Regions from separate parts of the Cyanobium sp. ATX 6F1 genome, predicted to be linked through region 1. Evidence: predicted binding sites of a transcription regulator. Region 1 holds the regulator's gene; the other holds the start of a gene.
The links. The regulator NtcA, encoded in region 1, controls nitrogen genes in cyanobacteria. The targets are predictions, from matches to a motif close to GTANCNNNNGNTAC.
Positions count from the first base shown of each region.

Region 2: KBZ13_RS14900 (CbiX/SirB N-terminal domain-containing protein) is a predicted target of NtcA. The motif match lies at 5,136-5,149, and genes of this name have one in related genera.

Region 1 covers NZ_JAGQCS010000005.1:29,212-38,024, forward strand. The annotation lists gene KBZ13_RS08705 (NIL domain-containing protein) at 15-464, opposite strand; gene KBZ13_RS08710 (thioredoxin domain-containing protein) at 531-1,100, shown strand; gene thyX (FAD-dependent thymidylate synthase) at 1,155-1,877, shown strand; gene KBZ13_RS08720 (thermonuclease family protein) at 1,909-2,418, opposite strand; gene dcd (dCTP deaminase) at 2,481-3,074, opposite strand; gene KBZ13_RS08730 (cob(I)yrinic acid a,c-diamide adenosyltransferase) at 3,074-3,625, opposite strand; gene ntcA (global nitrogen regulator NtcA) at 3,934-4,674, shown strand; gene KBZ13_RS08740 (DUF3084 domain-containing protein) at 4,775-5,986, shown strand; gene KBZ13_RS08745 (RuvX/YqgF family protein) at 5,983-6,456, shown strand; gene KBZ13_RS08750 (DUF3146 family protein) at 6,434-6,691, opposite strand; gene pth (aminoacyl-tRNA hydrolase) at 6,688-7,341, opposite strand; partial or broken gene KBZ13_RS15800 (TatA/E family twin arginine-targeting protein translocase) at 7,583-7,792, opposite strand; gene psbH (photosystem II reaction center phosphoprotein PsbH) at 7,809-8,009, opposite strand; gene psbN (photosystem II reaction center protein PsbN) at 8,143-8,280, shown strand; gene KBZ13_RS08775 (alpha-mannosidase) at 8,283-8,813, opposite strand, start outside.
Region 2 covers NZ_JAGQCS010000014.1:9,449-18,261, reverse strand. The annotation lists gene KBZ13_RS14925 (GNAT family N-acetyltransferase) at 1-221, opposite strand, end outside; gene KBZ13_RS14920 (hypothetical protein) at 498-722, shown strand; gene KBZ13_RS14915 (hypothetical protein) at 1,707-1,994, shown strand; gene KBZ13_RS14910 (zincin-like metallopeptidase domain-containing protein) at 2,168-2,476, shown strand; gene cobA (uroporphyrinogen-III C-methyltransferase) at 2,861-3,646, opposite strand; gene KBZ13_RS14900 (CbiX/SirB N-terminal domain-containing protein) at 3,643-5,007, opposite strand; gene KBZ13_RS14895 (hypothetical protein) at 5,233-5,655, shown strand; gene KBZ13_RS14890 (ferredoxin--nitrite reductase) at 5,579-7,144, opposite strand; gene KBZ13_RS14885 (anthranilate phosphoribosyltransferase) at 7,270-8,304, shown strand; gene KBZ13_RS14880 (nitrate reductase associated protein) at 8,305-8,790, shown strand.

The sequences.
Region 1 (8,813 bases):
AGGGCCGTCGTCTCTCAGGGCCTTCGGCTTCCAGGCAGCACCGTATCGGCGGCGGGCCGATCCAGCACCAGAGCAATGGCCTCCAGCGGGCAACTGGGGATGCACTGCTCGCACACCAGGCAGATTTTGGCGTCGAAGTGCAGCTGCCAGCTCGGGGCACGGCTGCTGAGGGCGCCGCTGGGGCAGACGCTCGAGCAGATGCCGCAGTCGACGCAGCGGGCTGGATCGACGCGGATCTCCCCGGGGGCCCGGTTCAGGCCGAGGCCCAGGCTCTCCAGCCAGAGCTCCGCCGCATCGAGCTCGTCGATGTCGCCGGAGAGCTCCACCACCATGGTGCCGCTCTGGTTCGGGGCCACCTGGGCGCGCAGGATCTTCGCGGCGATGTCGAAATCGACCGCCAACCGATAGGTGATCGGCTGGTGCACCGCCTGGCGGGGGAAATGAAGGGTGAGGCGGCGTTTCACGCGGTTCGACCCGTCGCAACGAGGCTAGCGCTGCCAGAGTGCAGTCCTGTCCATCTTCCGCTGACCGTGTCCGGCGACCCTTCCCCCTCCCCAGCGACCGGCGCCACCGCCTCCCTGGGCCGACGGGAGCAGATCCTGCTGGCGCTGATCGCCGCCCTGCTGGCGGTGGTGGTGTTCGTCTTCCAAGGGGGTCTGCGCCGGGAAGCACCCCTGGAGCGCCTGGCCCGCCTGTCGCTCGATCTGCCCGTGGCCCTGAGCGACGGACGGCCCACCCTGGTGGAGTTCTATGCCGACTGGTGTGAGGCCTGCCGGTCGATGGCTCCGGCCATGGAGGCGATCGAAGATCATCACCACGGCGAACTGGATGTGGTCTTGCTCAACGTCGACAACCCTCGCTGGCAGGGCGAGGTCGAGCGCTATGAGGTCAACGGCATTCCCCAGCTGGAACTCTTCGATCGAGACGGTCAACCGATCGGACGCTCCCTGGGTGCCCGCAGCCGAGGGGAACTCGACGCCCTCACCGGTGCCCTGATCGCCCAGACCCCCCTGCCCCGCCTGGCCGGCGTCGGCAGCACCAGCCCCCTGGCCGGCGGCGGCGCCACCGCGGCCGTTACCGGTCCCCGCAGCCACGGCTGATTGCTGCCGCTAAAAAGGCCCCGTGCTTCGCTCAAGCCCACCCGTTCCCCCGCCATGAACCGCTTTCGGGTCGAGCTGATCGCCGCCACCCCCAACCCCCAGCAGTGCGTCTACGCCGCCATGCACCAGGACTACTCCGAGGATTTCGTGGCGGCCGACCGAGCCAACTGGCCCGATGAGACCCGGGCTGGGGAAATCTGCGTCAAGCGGCTGCTGGGGGGCGAACGCGGCCACTACGGCCCCCTGGAACACGGGCAGATCGTGCTGAACGTCGGCTGGTTTCCCCATTCGGTGATGCAGCAGGCCCGCACCCACCGGGTGGGTGTGAGCTTCGATGTGCAGTCGATGCGTTACACCGGCGATCGCATCCGCCGCGCCGCCAACGGGGAGCTGGAGCTTGAGGAGGTCTTCTACCTGCGGCCCGTGGGCAGCTACAGCGACCGCCAGGGCAAGAAGTACGCCTACACGGCCGAGGAGCGCGCCAAGGATCTGGCGCTCTGCCGCGCCGCCGCCGAGCGCTACCGCGACCTGCTTGACGCGGGCTTCGCCGAGGAGCACGCCCGCGGCATCCTGCCCTTCGACTACCGCCAGCACTTCGTGGTGAGCTTCAGCCTGCGGGCCTTCCTGCACTTCATGGACCTGCGGGCCAAGCTCGACGCCCAGGAGGAGATCCGCCAGCTCTGCGACCTGCTCTGGCCCCACTTCGTGGCCTGGGCCCCGGAGATTGCCGCCTGGTACGAGAAGAATCGGCTGCACAAGGCGCGGCTGGCACCCTGAGCGGGCCAAGACGGGCCATGGCCGAGCTAGCTCAGCAACCTCCCCCCTGTCGGCGGCACCAGCGGCGTTCCCAGGCGGCGATCGGCAGCCGCGGCGGGCCCCACACCCCCAGCCCCTGGCGCTGGGCCTGCCGTTCCTCTGAGAGAAAGGCCTTCGCATCGCAACGGCTGAGCTTCTGGCGGTAGACGAGGGCCTGACCACGCCGCACCAGGATCCAGTTGACGTTGCCCCGCTCGCTGAGCAGCTTGGCCACCGTTCGGCCGTAGCGGTCCGTGCCCAGAGGCGTGAGCAGGACCGGGCTGCCCGGAGGCAACAGCGCCCTCAGGGCCGCCCGCGACGCCACACCCCATGGGGGCTGAGCGAGCTCAGGCGCATCGATGCAGGCCAGCCGCAGCTTGAGCCGCCTGCCCTGGACCGCCACCATCAAGCTGTCGCCATCGACCACGGACAACACCTTCGCGCCCACCCGGCTGACGGAGTAATCCACCGAGAGCGGCACGGCGGCCTGGGCTGAACCTTGGGCGGCCAGTAGCAGCGGCAACGCCGCGAGGATGAAGCGCGCAGACCCCGTCCATGACACCGCCCCCGAAGCGCGAACTGCGCTCAGACCTTGGCGAGGGTCACCCGTTCCGGCTGGTGTTGGTACTTGCCGGAACGGTCGCTGTAGGTGGTCTCGCAGGGATCCCCCTCGAAGAACAACAGTTGGCAGATCCCCTCGTTGGCGTAGATGCGGCAATCGGCGCCGGACGAATTGCTGAATTCCAGGGTGAGGTGGCCCTCCCAGCTGGCCTCGGCGGGGGTGGTGTTGACGATGATCCCGAGGCGGGCATAGGTGCTCTTCCCAAGGCAGATCACGGTGATGTTCGCCGGCACCTTCATCTTCTCGAAGGCCACACCGAGGCCGTAGGAGTGGGCCGGCAGGATGAAATAGGACCCGTCCTCGTCCTGGTGCAGGGCGGCGGGTTCGAGGTTGGCGGGATTGAACCGCTTGGGGTTCATCACCGTGCCCGGCACATGGCGGAAGATCAGGAACTCCTTCGGCGAGAGCCGCAGGTCGTAGCCGTAGGACGAGCAGCCGTAGCTGAGCACCGGAGCCGTCCGGTTCTCAGGGTCGAGATGGCGCACCAGCGTGGGCTGGAAGGGCTCGAGCAAGCCTGCGGCGGCCTGTTCGTTGATCCAGCGATCGCACTTAAGCATCAGCTCCCCCGGCGCAACTGGGTGACCTGGTCGGCCATCGCCATCAGCGGCGGCGGCATCGACGGCCCGGTGAGGATCACATCGAGATGCGAAGGGCGCCGCTCCAGGGTCTCGCTCACATCGGCGGCCTCCAGGTAACCCAGTTCGACCGCCAGCCCCAGCTCATCGAGCACCATCAACTCCACCGAACCGGCGAGCAACTGCTCCCGGCTGAACGCCCAGACCTCCTGCACCGCCTGACGCTCCTGCTCGCTGGCGGGGGGGATCTCCAGACAACCGGGCACATCGGGGCGCAACCACTGAAGGCGGCCGCAGAGCCAGAGGCTGTGCCCCAGACCCTGCTCCACACCCCCCTTGAGGAACTGACTGATCAGCACACGACTGCCCAGGCCGGCGGTGCGCAGCGCCTGGCTGAACACTCCGCCGAAGCTGCCGCGGAACGGAGCCGTGTGGATCTGCAACAGACCTTCCTGCTGGCTCACGAGCCGCAGGCTGCGCAGGGGACGGGGGGCACCGTGGTCGAGGCCGGGTTTGCGCAGGCTGGCGGTCATCGGCACAGAAGGGGGAACACGGTGTCGCTCTGCCTGGGGCGCCGCGGCCAGCGAGGTGGCCAGCGACTTGGAGGGCCTGAGCCCCTGATCGGCAGCTGAAATCTGAGGGTGCAGCGGCAGGCGGGCCTGGGTGGCGGACCCTGAATGTAGCGGTGTCGGCCCCACCGGCAAGGCAACGGCACACCATCCCTAGCGCGAACGCACGTACCAGCACCCAGGAGCCAGAAACCTCCAGCGGAGCGATGGTGTCTGTTGATACAGGGGCAGCCAGGGGCGATCTTTAGCTTTTCACCACTTTCCCCGCCTTGATGGTCGGCGCCACCCGCGGTTTCAGCCGCTATAGCAGCGGTCCCAGCTCCGGAACGAGTGGCATGGCCTCCCCAGGCGCGGCTGGATCCGCCCCCACCCCCACGCTTCTGGATGTGATCCGGGGGCTCAGTGGCAGCAGCGTGGAAACGGTGGAGCGCAGCAAAACCATCTTCTTCCCCGGTGACCCCGCCGAGCGCGTCTATCTGCTGCGGCGCGGGGCCGTTCGCCTCTCACGGGTCTATGAATCGGGCGAGGAGATCACCGTTGCCCTGCTGCGGGAAAACAGCCTGTTCGGGGTGCTGTCCCTGCTCACCGGCCAGCGCTCCGACCGCTTCTATCACGCTGTGGCCTTCACCCGGGTGGAGATGGTGACAGCGCCTGCTACCTCCGTGCGCCGGGCGATCGAGGTGGACGCCAGCGTCGGCCTGCTGATGCTCCAGGGCCTCTCCTCGCGGATCCTGCAGACCGAGACGATGATCGAAACCCTCACCCACCGGGACATGTCTTCGCGGCTGGTGAGCTTCCTGCTGGTGCTCTGCCGTGATTTCGGCGTGCCCGGCAGCGAGGGGATCACCATTGACCTGCGCCTCTCCCACCAGGCGATCGCCGAAGCGATCGGCTCCACCCGGGTCACGATCACCCGCCTGCTGGGTGACCTGCGCAACGCCGGCCTGTTGCAGATCGACCGCAAGAAGATCACGGTGTTCGATCCGGTGGCCCTGGCCAAGAAGTTCAGCTGAGCCCACCGGCTCCAGCTCCGCCGCTGTCCCGCTCGATTCGTTCCCGCTCGATTCGGCTGGGTTGGATTCGGATGGATACTGAGAGCCTCCGCTTGGTTCCGTGTCCGGCTGGCTGCTGATCCTGGCTCTGCTGGTGCTCGGCGGAGTGCTCTCCACCTTCGGTGACCGCCTCGGCAGCCGCGTGGGCAAGGCGCGGCTGAGCTTGTTCAACCTGCGTCCCCGCAACACGGCGGTGCTGATCACGGTGCTCACCGGCAGCCTGATCAGCGCCGTGTCCCTGGGGCTGATGCTGCTGGTCAGCGAGCGGCTGCGGACTGGGTTGTTCCAGCTTGATCAGCTGGAGCGCAAGCTGCGGGACAGCCGCAGGGATCTGGCCAGCAGCCAGGCGGAGATCCGCCGGGCCCAGCAGGCGAGCGCGCGGGCCGAGCTCGGCCTGCACCAGGCCCAGGGGCAACTGGCCACGGCCGACCAGCGCGCCCAGAAACTGCGCAACGAACTGCAACCGCTTCAGCGGCAACGGCTCCAGCTGGAGCGGCAGCGCAATCTGCTCAGCCAGGACATCCGGGCCAAGGACGCGGACATCCGGCGCAACGAGGCGGAGCTTGCGACGGTGAACCAGCGCATCGCGGCGGGCGCCAAGGAACTGAAACGGCTTGAAGCGAAGTTGATCGATCTGCGCCGGGGGGACGTGGTGATCAGCAGCGGCCAGCCGTTGGCCACAGCCAAGATCAACCTGGAAAACGCCTCCCAGGCCACCCTCGTGATCAAGGCGCTGCTGCGGCAGGCCAACCTGGTCGCCTACCAGCGCGTGCTGCCGGACCAGGTGGCCAATCGCCAGATCCTGCTGGTGCCCCGCAGCGAGATCACCCGGCTCCAGGGTGTCATCACCAAACCAGGATCCTGGGTGGTGAGCATCATTTCCGCCGCCAATGTGCTGCGCGGCGAACAGCAAGTGCTGGCCTTCCCGGACGTGCGACCCAACCGCCAGGTGATCCGCCGCGGCGATGTGATGGCCACCACCGTTGTCGAGGCTGACCAGCGCAGTCCCGAGCAGGTGCGCAGTCGCTTGAATCTGCTGATGGCGGCCACCTTCACCCGCGCCCAGGGCCAGGGCTCCCTCGCCGACGGCGTGCAGTTCGACGTGGCCAGCTTCAACCGCCTGGGCAAGGAACTGAGCGAGCGGCCCCCGGGCCTGGCCGTTCGCCTGGAAACCGTGTCCGTCCGCAACAGTGACATCGCCGACCCGATCACCGTCGACCTGCGCTGGATCGACGGCCCCTCTCCGGCGGTGCGCAGCCTTCCCCGCCCATGACCCCTGCGCCGGCGGACGGGGCCCATGGCGGCCCCCTGGCGGCCCTGGATCCAGGCCGCAGCAAGTGCGGTCTGGTGCGCACCGATGGCTCGAGGCGGCGGGTGATCGAGGCCCTGGTGTTGCCACCAGAGGAGTGCTGGCAGCGAATCCAGCACTGGCAGGCCGAGGACCCGCTGGCAGCGCTGGTGCTCGGCAACGGCACCGGCAGTGGCGCCTGGTGCGCGCGGTTGTCGCCGCTGCTGCCTGTGATCCTGGTGGATGAGCGCGGCAGCACCCTGGCGGCGCGGCACCGGTTCTGGCAACTGGAACCTCCCGGCCCCTGGAGGCGCCTGCTGCCGGAAGGCCTGCGTCTTCCACCGCGGGATTGGGATGACGTGGTGGCCCAGCTGCTGCTGGAGCGTCACCTGGGGTGGCCCCTGGAGCGGCAGATCCCGGACGGGCGAGCTGTTACAGGCGTGCCCGCACGGTGAAGGCGTAATCGCCTCCCGGCTCGAGCTGGTAGTCGGCCTGCAGCAGAAAGCGCAGCAGGGCGTCCTGAATCAGAGCCCGCCCCAGGGAGGGCTCAACGCTGAGTTCGCCCCGATCGAAGGCCCAGCTGAAGGTCCAATGGAAGCCACCGGCCGTGACCTCGCCCTCCAGCAGTCGTCTGCTGAAGCTTTGGTGCAGCACGCGCAGCTGCGCGGTGGTGGCGGGAAGGCGACTCAGCGCGGTGGAAGCGAATCCGAAGCCAGATTGCCACCGGCCGTCACCTGAAAACTGTTCAGGCGGGTGGCCGCCCGCTCCAGCCCCAGTCGCTGGACGATCTCCACGCCGGCGATCACCTCATCGAGCACCGCACGCAGCAACGGTTGTTCGGCGGCCTGGAAGCGGCCGAGCACATGGGACAGCGTGCGCGCCTTGCGCTCTTCGGGGTTCAGGGCCGGGGCACCGATGCCGATGCGCAGACGCGGAAAGTCCTGGGTGCCGAGATGGGCGATGGCACTGCGCAGGCCGTTGTGGCCACCAGCACCGCCGGAGGCCCGCAGGCGCAGGCGCCCCAGGGGCAGATCCATGTCATCGACGACCACCAGCATCTGGCTGGGATCGAGATCGAACCAGTCGAGGGCGGCGCGGATCGAGCGGCCGCTCTCGTTCATGAAGGTCTGGGGCATCAGCAGCCGCAGGCGCCCGGAACCCTGGTGCAGGTCGGCGAGCAGGCCATGGAGCTTGGCCTGGGAGCGAAAGCGCACGCCATCCGCCGCGGCCAGCCGCTCAAGGGCCATGAACCCGACGTTGTGGCGGGTGGCCTCGTAGTCGGAGCCGGGATTTCCGAGGCCGACGAGCAGCTGGAGCGGCGCGGCCGCAGGAGATGCCATGGACGAAGAGGAAAGACCAGGACCTTTCAGGAGAGCCCTCAAAAGGAGCGATGGGCCTGAGTTACCCAGCCAGTGGCGGTGTTTAAGGGCCTGCGCTGGAGACGGGGGTGCCGTCAGAACTCAGATCGGGATCACCGGCCATGGCCGCCAGCTCGCCCGTGCTTGCGTTAGAGGTGCTTGCGTTAGAGGTGCTTGCGTCAGCGGTGCTTGCCTCGGCGCTGGCTGATTCGGCGCTGGCCAGGGATTCAGCCGCCAGAGTCTCGGCAACGACCGTCTCGGTGTCGATGGCGCGGCGGAACTCCTGCTCGAATTCCCGCGAAGCCGACTGAAAGCCCTTCAAGGTGCGCCCCAGGGTCTTGCCCAGTTCAGGCAAGCGCTTCGGACCGAACACCAACAAACCGATGGCGGCGATGACCGCCATCTCAGGCAAGCCGATCCCGAAGATGTTCATGGGTGGGGGCCGGGCGTCAGCCCAGCGGGTTCCAGTTGACGGTGATGCCGTCGAGCAGCAGCGACTTGTTGTACACCTGCAGGATCACCAGCAGGAAGACAAAGAACAGCAGCATGAACACACCCATCACCGGGGTGGTTCCCCAACCAGGCACGACCTTGCCGTACTCGGAATTCAGGGGGCGGAGCAGATCTCCCAGGCGGGTGCGTTGGGCCATGGCGTCGCAGTCCTCTCTGGCGGGGGATCGTTCTCGGTACTGTAGGCGAGACGCCGCCGGAGGGCGGTGGCTGTCGGGTCTTGTGACGGGACGGCAGCACCCCACGGCCCCTTCCCTTCCCCTGAGATTGTCCATGGATAGCTCCCCTGCCATTCCGATCGCCCTCGCTGTGCTGGCGGTGCTGCTGGGTCTCACGGGTTTTGGGGTCTACCAGGCTTTCGGGCCCCCCTCCAAGGGTCTGACCGACCCGTTCGACGACCACGACGACTGAACTCAAGCGGTAGTCGAGCGGCGGATCCGCCAGCGGGCCAACTGCCAGGGGCGCAGCAGCTGCCCATCGCCGGCCGAATCGCCGTGCTGCCCAGGGAAGCCAGCGATCCGCTCCAGCACCGTCCAGCCCTCCGGCAGGTCGAGCCAGCGACGACAGGGCCCCAGGTTCTGGGCGCTGAGCAGCAGCACGGGCCCCTGGGGCGATGGCCCCTCGACCTTGAGCCCCAACAACTGCAGATCAGGGTGGCCCAGATGCAGGCCATCGTCCGTTGTGCTCCCTGGGCCTGAGCCGGGCCCGGCCGGCCGCAGCCAGAGGGGTTCGCGGAAACGCACCGCCTGCTGGGGAACCGCTCCGGCGCGCCAGTTCCCGAGCAGCGGCAACAGCGCCAGCCGCAGCCGTTGATGGCCCCGATCGGCGCCCGGGTCGGGCCAGGTGGGCCCCCGCAGCAACGACACCCCCAGCCGCTCCGCCGAGGCCGAGACCCCCTGGGGGCCATCGAGCAGCACCGCCAGTCCACCCGCGTTGCCCGACTG
Region 2 (8,813 bases), on a different contig from region 1:
GAATTGGGCCTGAGGTAGTAGGTGCCCACCAGGGCCCCGGTGGCATCGAGCGCCACCATCACCGCCTGGCTCTGCTCCACCCACAGGCCCCTCGCCTCGGTTTCGCTGATCGCCGGGTCGTGGGGAAAGGTTTCGCCGGCGCGCAACACCGGCTCCAGCAGGCGCCACACCCCCGGCCAGTCGGCCGGCTCAAAAGGGCGGATCTGCAGCGGAGGTGCCATGGCCGCGTCGATGTCTCAGAACGATCAGCCGCGGGCCTTCGAGCGTTGGCCATCGGTGCCCCCATGGGCCAACCCGGCGGCGATCTCCCAGAGGATGGTTCGCCCAGGGGCCGGTGATTGCCTGCCCTGGTTGAGATGGGTCGCCTGAGATTCGAACTCAGGACCAATCGGTTAAAAGCCGGGTGGTTTGGCTTCAGTGTGCTTGGCATGACTGGCTCTTGTTCATGAAGTGACAGATCTTTTGACAAACATGGTGGTCGCTGATTCGACTTGCCTGTGCGGAGATCGAGTCGCTTGGCCCGCTTCGAGCACCTCTACCTCGGGTACGGCCTGAGCTTTGTGCTCCCCCGCGAGCAGCAGGTAGAACTCCGCCATGCCCTCCTGCCGGAGCGCCCGATCTATGCCGTGCCCGGCCGGGTTCGCGCAAGGGCCTCCTGGTCGGCCGAGGGGACCGACTTCGACTACCGCCTGCCCGAGGCCGAGCGGAAGTGGTGGTACTGATTCGGACCCGAGAGCCTGGAGCCTCCAGCGACGATCGAGGACATGGCCGAGAGGCTGGCCGAGGGGCACCGCTGGTAGGGGGCTGCTGTCAACCTGCTGTCAACCTGCTGTCAACTTGACAGCAACCTGACAGTCAACTTGACACGTTTCGACGGATCCTCTCTATAGGTCTTCTTCTACTCTGAGAACGAGAACGAGAAAGAGAAGAGACGACCATCGCTCCATCCCGATCGAGACTCCGTCCCGATCGGGACTCCGCAAGCGTCCACCTGGGAAGCAGAGGGGACAGATCCGAGAACCCTCGTCTCTGACCGCCGAGAGGCTGCTCGTCCCCAGAAGCCCCGAGAAGGGCCCTCGACCGACCCCGACCGATACGTTCCATCTGTCCGCCCCCTGACCGAGCTTCCTGGGGCGCCTGGGCCCCGATCGGGAAGCCTCAGGCCCCAGGGACGACCCCCGATGCTGACCGACTACCAGATCCGACTCCTGGAGATCGTCGACAAGGTCCGCTGGAGCGAGCCGACCGACGTCTACGACTTCCAGCTGGTGCGGAGCGTCTGGACACGGGTAGATCTCTGGAGCAACCATGAGCGGACGCCGAGAGGCTGTTCAGCTCCAGAAGCCCCGAGAAGGGGCCTGAACCGACCCCGACCGATACGTTCCACCTGTCCGACCCCTGACCGAGCTTCCTGGGGCGCCTGGCCCCCGATCGGGAAGCCTCAGGCCCCAGGGACAACCCCCCGACTCTGAGCGACTACCAGATCCGACTCCTGGAGATCGTCGACAAGGTCCGAATGGAGCGAGCCGACCGACGTCTGCGCGTTCCAGCTCCTACGTAGGGCCCTGGGCATGGACGACCACGTCGTCAACTTGGGTCTTGAATGTGAGTTTGGAGCAGGTTGAGTTCCTGACGGGGGGTGTTATCTGCCAGGGCCATATCGAGTCCCTGCAGGCCCCCGTAGAATGGGTGGTCGCACTTTCGTCATGACACCAAGTCGCCTTAGCCGTCCGGCCTCACGCCGGGCTTCCGTTCTCTCAACAGCCTTTGTCGAAGAGTTCCATCGCCTGCTGTTAGAGCGGCCCAACCTGCCGAAGACGGCGCTGGCAAAGTCGGCGCTGGCCATACACCCGGACGGCAGGCGGCTGCGCCTCCACTTCCTTGACGAACGGTCGATGTGCCAGGCACTCCTGCAGCGGCATCGTGCGAAATATTTCGACTCCCACCCGCAGATGTGGAAGCTGCGCGGGACCCGTCAGGGCGTGAAGGCGTAGACAGCCTCGGTGGAAACCCCCAGCTTCACCGCTGGGGTTCATTTGATCAGGCCCGGGCGCTGACGTTGCAAGGCTGCGGCGTCTCCATCGGGAAGATTTCGCGTCTGCGGAACGGGCCTCTGGAACCGACTCCCTGCAACTTGAACCAGCTACATCTCGGCATTTGCGATGCCATGCACGGGTCAATGCTCAAGAGGCAGGGGCAAGGAAGGAGCGGGAGTTTTCCGGTTGGTGAAGTTCGTCACTGCTGGCGACACGGCTCCCCGTCGACATCGTCGAATTTTTCACTAGGTCACTACGCCCGAGAGGCGCTGGTCGCTGAGCTCGGGGCGGTGCTGCTGGGTGATCGGCTGGAGATCGGCAGCGAGATCGAGAGCCATGCCGCCTATCTGGGCCACTGGATTGAGCTGCTGCAGGAATCACCCAGGGTTCTGTTCCAGGTGCTCAGCGAGGCGCGGCAGGCGGCGGATCTGAATCTGTAGAGAAATACATTGATCAATCCTGGAAGCAGATGCTGAAAGCCCTTATTCAACCCTCGATCAAAGCCAGGAGTCGCTCCCGACTCTGCTGATGTGAGCCGCTGAGTTCCACCGTCGCGAAGCGAATCGCGTGGCCCTAGATCGTGATGGTTTATCGACCTCGCCGTCGATGGCGGGGCGAAGCAGCAGGCTTCCGGCCCGATCAGCAGCTGCAAGCCCATGGCCCGCCTGTGACCGGAGGTAGGCGTATATGTGGTACACATTCCCCGACTTGAGGGACTGGCCGAGATGCCAACTTTTCCCAAGGATTGAGGTGATCTTGGTGGCGATTACTAACAGGCGTCCCCCACACTTCAGCAGCTGACAACGGGAGTCTCTGGGGTGAACTCAGAAGGGGATCGGCAGCTCCACATCCGCGGGGGCGGGGGCGCAGGACGGCACCCGCTCCTCCACCACCTGGCCGATCACCACGATCGAGGGGGACTCAAAACCCTCCGCCTCCACCCGGTCGGCCAGCTGGGCCAGCTCCGTGACCAGCTCCCGCTGGCCGTTCACGGTTCCCTGCTGGATCACCGCCGCCGGCGTGGTGGCCCCCAGGCCTCCCGCCATCAGTTCCTCGCAGATCCGGCGCAGGTTGTGCAGGCCCATGTAGATCACCAGCCCGTCGCTGCAGCGGGCCAGACCGCGCCAGTCGACCCCTGGCCGGCCCTTGTCGATCTCCTCGTGACCGGTCACGAAGGTGACCGACGAGCCCGCCCGGCGGTGGGTGACCGGGATGCCCACATAGGCGGGCGCCGCGATGCCGGCGGTCACACCCGGCACCACCTCCACCGGCACCCCGTGGCGGGCCAGGTGGGCCGCCTCTTCGCCACCGCGGCCGAACAGGAACGGGTCGCCCCCTTTGAGCCGCACCACGCAGCGGTGGCGCTGGGCCAGCTCCACCAGCACGGCGTTGGTGCTGGGCTGGGGCACGGAATGGTGGCCGCGGCGCTTGCCCACGAAGTGGCGCTCGCAATGCTCCGGCGTGAGTTCCAGCAGCTCCTGCGGCACCAGGGAGTCGTAGACGAGGGCATCGCACGCGCGCAGGAGCCGATGGGCTTTGAGCGTGAGCAGCTCCGGATCCCCCGGGCCCGCCCCCACCAGGTACACCTTGCCTGGGATCGGCTCACTCATGGCAACTCGCCCAACAACTCCAGCAGCAGCGCGCGGAAACGGGGGCGCTGCAGCAGGGGCGGCCCGAGCAGAGCGCCCAGGCTGTCGGTGAGTCGGTTGGCCGCCAGGGTGAGGGGCAGGGCGCCTGTGGGGATCGCCAGCGTCAACGCCTCCAGATCTGCCGCACTGTATGGACTGGCCACGCAGATCGCCCCGGTGACCTTGCTCAGATGGCGCAGGTAGCGCTGCCCCAGTTCGCCCTCGACGGGGTGATGCAGCAACCGGGGCGACTCCAGGCCATTGGACACCGAGGTCACCTGGACCTGCTCGGCCCGTTCAGCCAGTTCAGCCCTGAGGGCCCGCTGCCAGGCGGGCCAGGCCCCCAGAAACGGCAGCCGCCGCAGCGGCCCCGCCTGGCGCCAGGCGGTGGCGATCGCCGGCACGTCGTGGCGCACATGGCCGCCGGGGAGCAGCAACAGCGGCACCAGCAACCAAGGGGGGCGGTTCCCCATCGCCGTGCCCGCCGGTGCTGCCACTGCCGTTGCTGCCGTGAGCGCCTGGAAGCGCACCGGGGCCCCACGGCGGCGCTCCAGGGTCTCGGCCAGTTCCAGCAGCTCCGGCGGAATCACCCCTTCCGAGCGCCCGTGCACCACCAGCAACAGGGGGCTGGCCGCCGCTGCCGCCAGACGCCTGTGCAGGCGAGCGCCCACGGCGGGATCCAGGGGGCGGCGGGCCAGACGCGCCAGGCCGGCGCGGCCAGCGGGAAGACGGGCCAGCAGATCCACGGCCTGGGCGGCCAGGATGCCGTCGAGATCCTCGGCCAGCCGCTCCAGGAGCTGACGCAGGGGGGCGAGGGGCCAGGCGCTCAACCCCACCGCCAGCCCTTCGAGCGCTCCCCGGCGCAGGGCCCTCGACCCTGGATCACCGGCCAGCCGCGCCAGTAAAGGGAAATCGTCGCCATCCCGCTGCAGACCCAGGGGCGGCAGCAGGGCCGCCGACAGGGGAAGGTCAGCGCGCTCCAACTCCTCCACCGCCTGGCGCAGGGCCCTGGCGCAGGCGGGGTGGCGCCGGCGGCCGATCAGGGCCAGCTGCTCCGCCTCTCCGGGCGCCCCGAAGCGGGACCCGCCGGGGCCATGGTCGTTGAGCCAGCACACCAGCAGTCGCGCGGCATCGGCCCCCTCCAGCCGGTCGGCCAGCACCGCCAGCAGGTCAGTCTCGGAAGCGAGGGATCCCGCCTCCAGCGCCCGCAGCCAGGGCTCCAGCTCGCTGGGCTCCAGGCGCCGCAGCTGCTGCAGCAACGGCCAGCGGCCGCCATCGCCGGGGGGCGGCAGGAGGGCGGGGAGCGGCGGATCCGCGGGGGCGCCGTTCAAGAAGCTGTGCACGCGCTCAGGAATTGCCCACCCCCAGCCAGCAAGGCCCACACCTTGGCACCCCTCCAGCGCCAGCGCTGGTTCCTTGGCGGGGGCTGCATCGAAGGCCAGGGGGCCCGTTGACCCATGGCGCCTCATTGGTAGCCATCGCTACGTTTCATGTGCTGGTGGCGATGGGGCCTGGACCCCGGCGGCGGCGTGAGTAGCAAGGGGGCAGGACTGAGCTGGACGGGCGCCATGGCTGGGAACCAAACCGTTGTTGGGACCACAGGATCGAGGGCCTGCCCCCAGCTCAGCTTCACGGACTTGAAGGAACGGCAGTTGGTGTGGCTGCTGGTGCGGCAACTGGGCCATGTGCAGTTCGAGCGGGCTGATGCCGCCCTCAGCCAACGGCTCTGGCAGGAGGTGGCGGCCCTTGGGATCGATCCCGAGCGCATCTGTGCCCTGCTCTACGGCGGCCACGACCTGGGCGACCAGGGGGCGCTCGAAGAGCTGGACCGCAGCTTCAGCCAGAGGTGCCGCCCCAAGCTCAGCAGCAGGCGCGGGCCACGGGGCTGGCTCCCGGGGCGCCCAGGCCGCTCCCTCAAAGGGGCTGCGTTCGCCGCCGGGCCCCGAAACGCTCCACCAGCAGCGCCTCAAGCACATCGGGCAGCTGGCTGAGCGGTACGGGCGTTTCGTGCAATTCGCCCAGGCGGGGATCCCCCGCCATGGAGCCGTCCAGGAAGATCTTGACCGCTTCCACCATCTGGCCATCCAGGCGGGCTTTGGCACCCATCAGACCGATTTCGCCCATGTAGGGCTGGCCGCAGGCGTTGGGGCAGCCGGTCCAGTGGGTGCGCACCCCATGGGGCAGCTCCAGCCGCTGCTCCAGCTCATCGACCACCGCCTGGGCCGTGCTCTTGGTGGGGATGAGCGCGAAGCTGCAATAACGGTTGCCGGTGCAGCTCACCGCTTCGGCCTGCAGGGGCCCCGGGGTCACCTGGAAGCGTTCCAGCAGGGGCTCCTCCAGCAGGGCCTCCAGCCGGCCCTGGGGCACATGGGCGATCAGGACATTCTGGCTTTCGCTCAACCGCAGTTCACCCGTGCCGTACTCCCGGGCCAGGCGGGCGAGCTCCACCATGCTTTCGGCCTCCAGCCGGCCCATCGGCACGTGCAGGCCGACCCAGTAGAGGCCCTCCTGCTTCTGCCCATGGACCCCACAGATGTCCCGCGGGGCACGGTCCACCAGGTGGGAGCCATCGTGGCGTGGCACCGCCGCCGCTGCCGCCGCACCGGCTAACTCGCCGTAGGTGTCAAGCACCTCGCTGCGATAGCGCTCGAGGCCGAGGGCATCGATCAGATACATCAACCGGGTCTTGTTGCGGTTGGTGCGATCTCCCTGGCGCTCGTAGTGACGCAGCAGCGCGAGGCTGAACTCAGGCAACTGATCGCCTCGCAGCCACAGCCCCAGGGGCATGGCCAGCTCGTTGCGCTGGGCCGAGAAGAAGCCCCCCACCATCACGGTGAAGCCGAGTTTGTCGCCGTGACGGGCCGGCAGGAAGGCCAGATCGTTGTGGAGCAAGAAGCTGTCGGGCGCGCCGCCCACGGCCACGTTGAACTTGCGCGGCAGATTCTTCGGACCCTCCGGACCGAGCAGCCGTTCCTGAATCGCCTCCACAAGCGGCCGGGTGTCGACGAACTCCTCCGGGTCGATCCCCGCCAGGGGATTGCCGGTGACGTTGCGGGGGTTGTCGTGGCCGGACTGCCGGCTGGTCAGGCCCACGGCCTCCATCGCCGCCACCAGGGGCGCCATGTCTTCGAGCAGCAAGCCCCGCAGCTGCAGGTTCTGGCGGGTGGTGATGTCGGCACTGCCATGGTCGCCGCAGCGGTCCAACACCTCGGCCAGCACCTCAAGCTGGCTCGCCTGGATCAGCCCATTGGGGAGCCGCAGCCGCACCATGAACCGACCGGGGGTCACTGGCCGAAAGAAGATCCCCAGCCACTTCAGATGGATGGTGAGGGTGGCTTCGTCGAGGGATTCCCAGCCGGCTTGACCAAGCTCGGCCAGCCGGGGCTGGAGATCAAGGCCGCAGAAGTCGGCCTTGGCCTGCTCCACTTTGTTGCGCTTGGCCGGAGTGCCGGGGGAAGGAGCGGTGGTGGGGGTTGTCACGGAGCGGCGCTGGGGTCAGTCATTCTTAGGGACAATGTTTCAGGGGACGCGCCCAGCACTTGTCGCAACCATCACTCAAGGCCTTCAAGGGGAGCCACCCTTCTGAGCTGGAGCGACGGCCGGCGATGGCAGCCCATGGCCTGCGCTTCCGTGAGTTGCTTGCCAAAGTGGGCAGTGGCGAGCACACCAGCACGGGCCTGAGCCGGGGCGAGGCCCGTGAGGCGATGGACCTGATGCTGGCCGGCGAGGTGGGGGAAGCCCAGCTTGGCGCCTTCCTGATCGCCCATCGGATCCGGCGCCCTTCGCCGATCGAGCTCACCGGCATGCTCGACAGTTACCGCGCCCATGGCCCGGTGTTGCGCAGTCCTGGCCGCAGGCCGCTCTGCTTCGGGGTGCCCTACGACGGACGCAGCCGCACGGCGCCCCTGGTGCCCCTGGTGGCGCTGTTGCTGGCGGCCAGCGGCCAGCCGGTGGTGCTCCACGGCGGCGATCCGATGCCGGTGAAGTACGGAGTCACCCTTGCCGAGCTTTTTGCGGTGCTGGGGATCGAGTGGCGGGGTCTGACGCTTGCGGCGGTGCAGGCGCGGCTCGATGATCACAACCTTGCCCTCACCCACCAGCCCCTGCACTTCGTCGCCGCCGATCGCCTCCGGCCGGTGCGCGACGCGATCGGCAAGCGTCCGCCGGTGGCCAGCCTGGAGCTGCTGTGGACACCCCATCAAGGCGAGCACCTGCTGGTGAGTGGTTTCGTTCACCCCCCCACCGAGAGCCGGGCCTGGGAAGCCCTCGCCGCCGCGGGCGAATCCGACCTGCTCACCATCAAGGGGCTTGAGGGCTCCACCGATCTGCCCACCACCCGCGCCGGCATCACCGCCCGGGTGCGCCAGGGGGTGGTGGAACGGCTGATCCTGCACCCCCGCGACCACGGCATCGCCAGCGAGGAGGTGCGCTGGGAGTCGCTCGAGACCTGGGGCTCCCAGGCCCTCCAGGCCCTGGCGGGGAAAGGGCCCCTGGCGGAGGCCCTGGTCTGGAACCTGGGGGCGCTGCTGTGGCTCTCGGAGGTCTGCTCAGGCCTGGAGGAAGGGGTGCAGCAGGCCAGGGCCCTGCTGGCGGCCCGGGCCGGTGAGCGCCTGCGGGCCGCTCTGGCGGAGGCGCACTGAATGGCACCGGGGGCTGAGGGGCTGCATGCACGCGATTTCGCCTTCGAGGCCGACTTCGCCTCGAACCTGCGCTGCATCCCGATGGCGGTGCGGCGCAAGCTCGATCTGGCCGGGGTGAAGCTGAAGCTCAGCCATTGGCTGGCGCTGCCGGAGCCGGAACGGCAAACCCTGGTGGAGTGGCACGACGACCCCGGCTCGATCACAGATCTGCGCCGGCATCTGCTGGCTCGCACGGCCGCCCTGGCGGACGGGCCCGCCCGCCCCCTGCCCCCCGCCAGCGAGGAGCCCTGGCAGCAATGGGGCAGCGTGCCCGAGGCCGTGTTGGCGGCTTGCGCCCCCCTGGGGCTGCAGCTCGATGACGTCGACTGGGCGGGGCTCGATGAACTGCAGCGGTTCGTGCTGGTGAAGCTCAGCCAACCAGGGCACGAGCACCGCAACCTGGCCCACGCCCTTGCTGAGTTCCTGACAGAAGCGGAGCGTTTGTAACAATCGTCACCGGGGGGGGTGGC